2 linked regions of the Fervidicoccus fontis Kam940 genome follow. The main gene of each other region encodes a partner of the protein of the gene in region 2 in a complex. Links are inferred from orthologs where the notes say so. Each region holds a gene or a part of one and is shown on either strand. Other genes may lie near its edges.

Evidence for each region.
Region 1: the proteins of FFONT_RS02180 (region 2) and FFONT_RS04060 are in contact, whole or in part, in a crystal structure (PDB 2QMU), measured with the Saccharolobus solfataricus proteins. The link is inferred for Fervidicoccus fontis Kam940 from one-to-one orthologs. Residues at the interface, in WP_009988771.1 of Saccharolobus solfataricus: Trp33, Pro65, Glu66, Gln148, Val151, Asp152, Val154, Ser155, Lys156, Ala159, Leu160, Tyr163, Arg164, Lys167, Ile180, Ile181, Pro182, Val183, Ser184, Leu186, His187, Ile189, Asn190, Asp192, Ser193; in WP_231918336.1 of Saccharolobus solfataricus: Met1, Leu2, Arg4, Leu5, Tyr6, Lys8, Leu9, Pro10, Ile106, Lys108, Lys109, Glu110, Lys111.

What each region holds. Positions count from the first base shown.
Region 1 is NC_017461.1:776,648-779,616, forward strand. It holds FFONT_RS04060 (translation initiation factor IF-2 subunit beta), read right to left. Parts: upstream 1,720-2,969; coding sequence 1,282-1,719; downstream 1-1,281. Other genes in the region: FFONT_RS04050 (60S ribosomal export protein NMD3), read right to left, coding at 1-924; FFONT_RS04055 (DUF424 domain-containing protein), read right to left, coding at 955-1,266; FFONT_RS04065 (GTPase), read right to left, coding at 1,730-2,749. UniProt on the Methanocaldococcus jannaschii protein: eIF-2 functions in the early steps of protein synthesis by forming a ternary complex with GTP and initiator tRNA.
Region 2 is NC_017461.1:424,384-427,978, forward strand. Bases 307-3,288 are described here. They hold FFONT_RS02180 (translation initiation factor IF-2 subunit gamma), read right to left. Parts: upstream 2,432-3,288; coding sequence 1,181-2,431; downstream 307-1,180. Other genes in these bases: FFONT_RS02170 (DNA-directed RNA polymerase), read right to left, coding at 307-692; FFONT_RS02175 (PIN domain-containing protein), read right to left, coding at 774-1,202; FFONT_RS02185 (30S ribosomal protein S6e), read right to left, coding at 2,456-3,091. Outside these bases: transcription elongation factor subunit Spt4, read right to left, coding at 1-161; more of FFONT_RS02170, read right to left, coding at 165-306; infB (translation initiation factor IF-2), read left to right, coding at 3,380-3,595. UniProt on the Methanocaldococcus jannaschii protein: eIF-2 functions in the early steps of protein synthesis by forming a ternary complex with GTP and initiator tRNA.

The DNA.
Region 1 (2,969 bases), 350 kb from region 2 along the record:
TGATATGTTGTCAACGTTGTAGCTATCATCTATAACTATAACTCTGTCTGGAAGAACTGCTTGGACAGTTACGCTCTTTATTTCCCCTTCAAAGGTTTTCACGTTTTTCCTTATCTCTTTTAGGTCAAGTTTTATTTCCTTTCTTTCCTTCAGCTTAAATAGCTTTAAGAACCTGCTTGTTCTTTCAATAATTACTGCAGGTGACCCTTGATGCTCTACAATTTCGCCAACTTCTCTTCTTTTGTCTATTCTCAGCGAAATTGTAAGCCTGGAATTTCTTTCGCCTTTTTTCGTAGAAATAAGCTTAAAAGTCTGCTTTGTTTCTCCTCCAAGCTTCTCTGATAAAAATGAAGCTATAAGTCTGGCCTTTTCATGTCCGACGATTTCAACATCTATCCAATCTTTATTTTCAGTTATTGTAACTATATGCTGTTTAAGATCGTAAGGCAATTTTTCGATTAAATTCATTATAATTTTTTTATCTTCAAAGTCTAACTTATTAGTTCCCCTTATTTGTATAACTGAATCATAGCTTCCAGCTTTTCTTGCCAAACACTGAGGGCATATCGTAAATTTATAATCTATGATAGGATCCAAATAAGTTTCATATTTTCCTATTTCATTCTGTACTGTAACTAAAACTTTCTCTTTATATGGTACTGCTTTAAGATCTAGTCCAAACTGAATAAACTTTTTCTTATTGTTTTTTTCTACTTCCTTAGCAAAAATTTCGGAATAAAAGTTTTCATTGGCGAAAATCCAATCGTTTTTATACCGAATTTTTCCGCATATCTTACATTTATTTAATGTAATAGCCTTTATTTCTAAAGGATTTTTATTCAAATAGCATTCAACACATATTCCTCCAACAAAGGGGAGATTTTTAGATTCCTCTCTGCCACATATAGGGCATATTTTTCTCATAATTATTTTCCTCGCTCTTTATCTACAATATCACGTCAAGGTATTTATGAAAATAGCAAATGGGACTCCCTGAACTTTTACAATAGCATCTTTATGTACCAATCCTTCATTTATTCCTAATTTAACAGACTGATCTCCTATTAAAGAAACGTAATCAGCATCTTTTATTTGAACAGCTACTTCTTCTTCATTAGCGCATTCGCCCTCATAATATTCTCTGCTTACATCAAGAATGTAATGCCCTTCAACAAATTTTTTTCCTAGCAACTCGAAATCGCAAACAAGAACGAATTTTCTCCTCTCATTATAAAAAACTTTAAGCGAAAATCCTTTGCATTCCACCTTTTTTAAACACCATTAAAATGGTTTTACTGGTCCCTCTGCACCGCAAGCCTCGCATTTCAGAATCCATATTTTTCCTTTCTTTATTATAACAGTGTCTGGCCTGCCACATGTCGGACAAATTACATATGATTCTATAAATTTGTTAAGTATATTATTCAGCGTTTCAACGTTCAACTTTGAGTTAAGCAACAAAGTGCCACTTTCTCTGTCATAATTTCCGGAGGTTGCCAATCCTTTTAAGAAGTATCTTGCCAAAAGTTCAGGTTCTCTTCTCAACTTATCTGCAACTTCTCTGAAGTTCCTTATTACCGTTTGATTGCCCATTTGATGCGCTATTAATTTAGGTGGTTCAAACCTTTCGCCACTACTTGCTGGAGCAGGGACTTTTTTGTAAAGTCTTTCTAAAAGGTTCTGGTAATTTTTAAAATAATTATCATCAACATTTTCCATTGCTCTTTATTCACCTTTTCTGCAATACTTTTTCTTTTAAATATTCTACTAACTCTCCTATGTTTATATTGTTTAGAGCACTTATAAAAAATATGTCATATACCCCTATTTTTTCAAGTTCACTTCTTATAACATCTTTCTCAAAGTTTTCTATGAGATCAACCTTGTTTACTGCTACTATTACGTTCAGCACTTCTACCCTGAACATTTTGATTAGTTCTAATTGCTCTTTTAAGTTCATCGTGCTTTCTTTAGAAGGATCCATGACAAATACGATAACTCCATTGAATATTTTTAAAGTAGCGAAAGCCCTTCTCTCTATTATATTCATTTCACTGAAGTTCTTCCTTAAGATTCCAGGAGTGTCTAATACAGTTAAATTTATTAATTGAGATGCTTTCAGTCTTCCAGGCACTACTTCCTTTGTAGTAAATGGATAACTAGCTACAATAGTTCTCGACTCAGCGATTTTTTGTACTAATGTACTCTTTCCTGAATTGGGAGGTCCAACTATAACTATAGGTGGAAACTCGCCAGTATCTGCTATCAATTGTAACTCTTTTTTTATATTAATTATATCTTCAAGGAGCTTTTTGTTCCTTTTAACTAGAGAAATAAGACGGGATGCCGCTCTTATTCCTTTTTTCCTAAGATCTCTATCATCGCTTGAAAGCATCTCTATTTTTGCTAGAGAGTATACTTGACTGAGCTTATATTTGAGATAAGATGCTTTCTTTAACTTATTTATAGCATCCTCTCCTAAAACAATCAATAAATATCCTTTCACCTTTTCGTTCTTAGAAATAAGCTTGTAAAGTTTATCATATTCCTCGATTTTATCTTTTATTATATTATATGCAGTATTGAGAAGCTCTATTGCATTTTCTCTTCCATATGAAGTCTTAAGAGTTTTTTGCTTCGCGATAATTTTCCCTACTCTTCTATATACTTTATTATAGATTTCTTCATACTCAGGCAAATGAATATGCTTGATTTCGCTTATACTATCCTCGTTTTTATCTCCAGGCATAATTCTTTATCTCCCTCAATCGTATTGAAATTCATTTTTATCTTGAGGCTGTAATCTGCTTCAATTTTTTCTTTTAAATTCAAAGAAATTACGATACAAAATAAAATTAAAGCTTTATATCGTTTTAACTATAATATCTATTCCAAACGCGGGATTATAAATATGAATATGTACTTTTCGTTGCTAAGGATGAAGGTTTTCAATTTTTATATATTTTTCC
Region 2 (3,595 bases):
TGAGCTATTTTACTATTATTAACATCTAGGACAATTACAAGTCCTTCCCAATCATTAGTAAATTCTTTAGACCCGCAGACAGGACATACTTCGACATTTGGTTCTACAAGAGCCTTGCACTTTATACATGCCTTATAAGGAGATTTCAACCTTTTAGACATTGCTTATCCCTCTACAGTTTTACCAAGGTAGGGCTGTCTCATAGTTAATTGGACCCTTATTTCTTTTTTTTCAGTAGAAAAACTTAATGCGATAATCCTTGCTCTAACAATATCTCCTCTTTCAATGATTCTATTACTGTTTTTCAGAATAAATGCTTCCCTGCTGCTATCATATTCAACGTATTCGTCAGAAATTTGCGATTTATGCACAAATCCATCTATTGGACCGATCCTAATGAATAATCCATAATCTTTAACGTCTGTTACAAAGCCCTCTACTACTTCATGCATTAAAGGCTTCATAGAAATTATTGACGCTTCTACATTATGATAAGATGCTCCATCTCCATGCACAATTTTTCCAAATGGATCTACCTTTGCCTTTTCGACACCAATAATAATTCCAAGCTCATCGTCATAGTATCCCGAGTAATATTGATTCAGTATTTCTGATGCGACTTTGTCCAAATCTTCATTCATCCTTTCCGGCGGAATCCTTAGTATATCCTTTACCCTAGAACGTAAAAACATATACTCATTACCTCATTGCTACAAATATTGAAAAGTTGTTTTATATTATTGATATAAAGCTTTTATAAGTATTATGTTAAATTATAGCCAGAATTCGAAATCTGTTTCAAGGGAGTTTTCACTTTCTCTGTAGTAAATACTTTTTATCCCGATCTGTCTCAATTTTCTCCTCAATTCTCTGTCATTTGTAGCAACAATTACAATGCCCTTTTCGGTTAAGTTCAAAGCAATTTCTAAAATGTCTTTATCAGCAGAAAAATAATTAGACTTTTGAAGTTCACATTTTTCCTTAATCAAGCCAATTCGTTTTTTTATTTCATTATCATTTTTTCTGTTTTTCCTCTCCAATTTTTCTAATTCATTTAAAACGCTTTCTAAGCAAATGAATTCCGGTTTATAATTAATCAAAGAAGAGATCTCTTCGAAAACATCAAACTTTCTTAGATGCATAAACAAGAAATTTGTGTCAAGCACTACATATATGTTTTTTATAACTTCAAGATCCCCCATCCTGCCAATCTCCACTTCCCATTAATCTCTCTGCTGAACACAGCCCTGCTACCGCTTATGCCAACAATGGGCTTTGAAAGCGAAATTTCTATTACATTGCTTGATACTCTCTCAACTACTCCTTTAGTTAGAGCAGTCCCTATCGTAATCATTAGTCTTTCTTTTGCCTGAATAGGTCTTGCTGTGATGAATTCTTTTGCACCTACAACTCTTTCGAGCAAATGATATTCCATTTCAATATGGTCTATTATAGGAAGTTTATTATTAGGAATTGTAAGAACGTTTCCAATAAGTTGATCTCTTTTAGTAATAGATGGATCTAGCTTTGTCCCTACAGCGAGCAATCCGCCTGGAAGGGCTTTTTCAACCTCAATTTCACCGAACCTTAAACTAGTAACTTCAGTATATATAGCCTGATATTCTTCTCTTCCGCCCGATTTTTTAACTTTCATGCCTGGCAGAATTACTATTTCATCGCCGATTTTAAGCTCTCCTTGCGAAAGTGTGCCTCCAACCACACCACCAGCAAGTTTTTCAGGAGGTGTACCAGGCTTATTTACATCAAAGCTTCTAACAATGTGCATTAAAGGAGGCTTAGTCAGATCTCTTTCCGGAGTAGGTATGTACTTTTGTATTGCAGCCATAAGAACATCAATATTAGCCCCTTTTAGAGCGCTAATAGGTATAATAGGAGCATTTTCTGCCCATGTGCCTTCTATGAGACGTTTAATTTCATTGTAACTTTCTCTAGCTCTTTCCCTGCTTACTACGTCAACTTTGTTCTGAACTATAATGAGATTTTTTATTCCGATTATTTCAAGAGCCTTAAAATGCTCAAAAGTTTGCGGTTGAGGACACTTTTCATTGGCTGCTATCACTAAAAGTGCTCCATCCATTATAGCAGCACCAGAAAGCATGGTAGTCATAAGTATTTCATGTCCTGGCGCGTCAACATAAGATATTCTTCTTAAAAGCTCAGGCTCCGATCCTGAGGGACATTCCTTGCATTCTGGTAAGGGCTGGTACTCTTCTGGAAATGGACAGTTAGAACACCTATATATACCCCCATCTGCATATCCAAGCTTTATTGTCATTCCTCTCTTTAACTCTTCACTATGTTTTGAAGTCCAGATACCAGTGAGAGAATAAACTAAAGTAGTCTTTCCATGGTCTACATGACCTGCAGTCCCAATATTTACTTCAGGTTGTTCCTTTTTTTCATAAGCCAAAATACATCACTTTAACGATATAATTTATTGCACTAAAATAGTATTTATTTGAACAAAGCTTTCATCTATTGTATTTCCTCTGACCATTTTTCTTCTTTTTTCACCATTTCTTTCAGGATGATAACCAGGAGGCCCTGAAAGTAGCAACTTTTTCTTAACTGCACCAGGAAGATCCTTTCTCATGGGAAAACCGCTGTTATCCGAGCCCCCTTTCACTACTAGTTTACCTTTTAGATCTATAATTACAGCGTCTATTTCGTCACCTATCTTCATTCCTACAAATCTTCTGCTCGTTGAATCATCTAGAGTTAGCTGAAATGCTTTTGACTTCATAGCTATAGCTTCCGCCTGAAGTTCTCCGATTTTTTCTCCTAAAAGGTCTGAAGATATCTTTACTGTATTTTCATCTAAACCGTCTTCAATAGTAGTCTTAAAGTGCATTTTAATTACTTTTCCGCCTTCCTGCGAGAACTTTAACATGAGAACGGCATCATTTACGTTAAGCTTATCAGCCAATGCGCGTGAAACAATAGCAATGGGAAGTTTTCTTCCTTCTTTTTGCTCCTTGCTCAGCTGAATTTTTTCATCTCCAACTACTTTCACTTTGATTGATTGATTATTGTGCTTTGGAACTGATACTACTAATTTAAATTCGGGCATTACTTCATTTACCTCCGCATCCAGCTCTTTTTTCATTGCCGGATTTGCAGATTATTTAAATGCGTTTAAATTTATTATTATTAAAAGGATAATTAAATTTTAATTATACCTTTTTTGAAAGCATAATAATTAAATTCTCTATTTCAACAAAAGAAATTGAGTTTCTTTTACTCTATTGCAAATGTTTATAAGCTTTTTGCTCAGAGATAATTTTGAATTAGACATTTATCCAATCAACAATATAAGATAATGACTCGTCTTTAAAAACAAATAACAATTACATTTTTGGTGATTAAATTGAGCGGTACTTCTAGAATCGAAGAGCAAAAACTGAGGCAACCTATTGTCGTTGTAATGGGTCACGTAGATCATGGAAAAACAACGTTACTTGATAAAATTAGAGGGACAAGTGTCGCTAAAAGAGAGCCTGGAGAGATAACGCAACATGTTGGTGCAAGCGTAGTTCCCTCGAGAGTTATAGAGCAATTAGCTGAACCTCTTAAA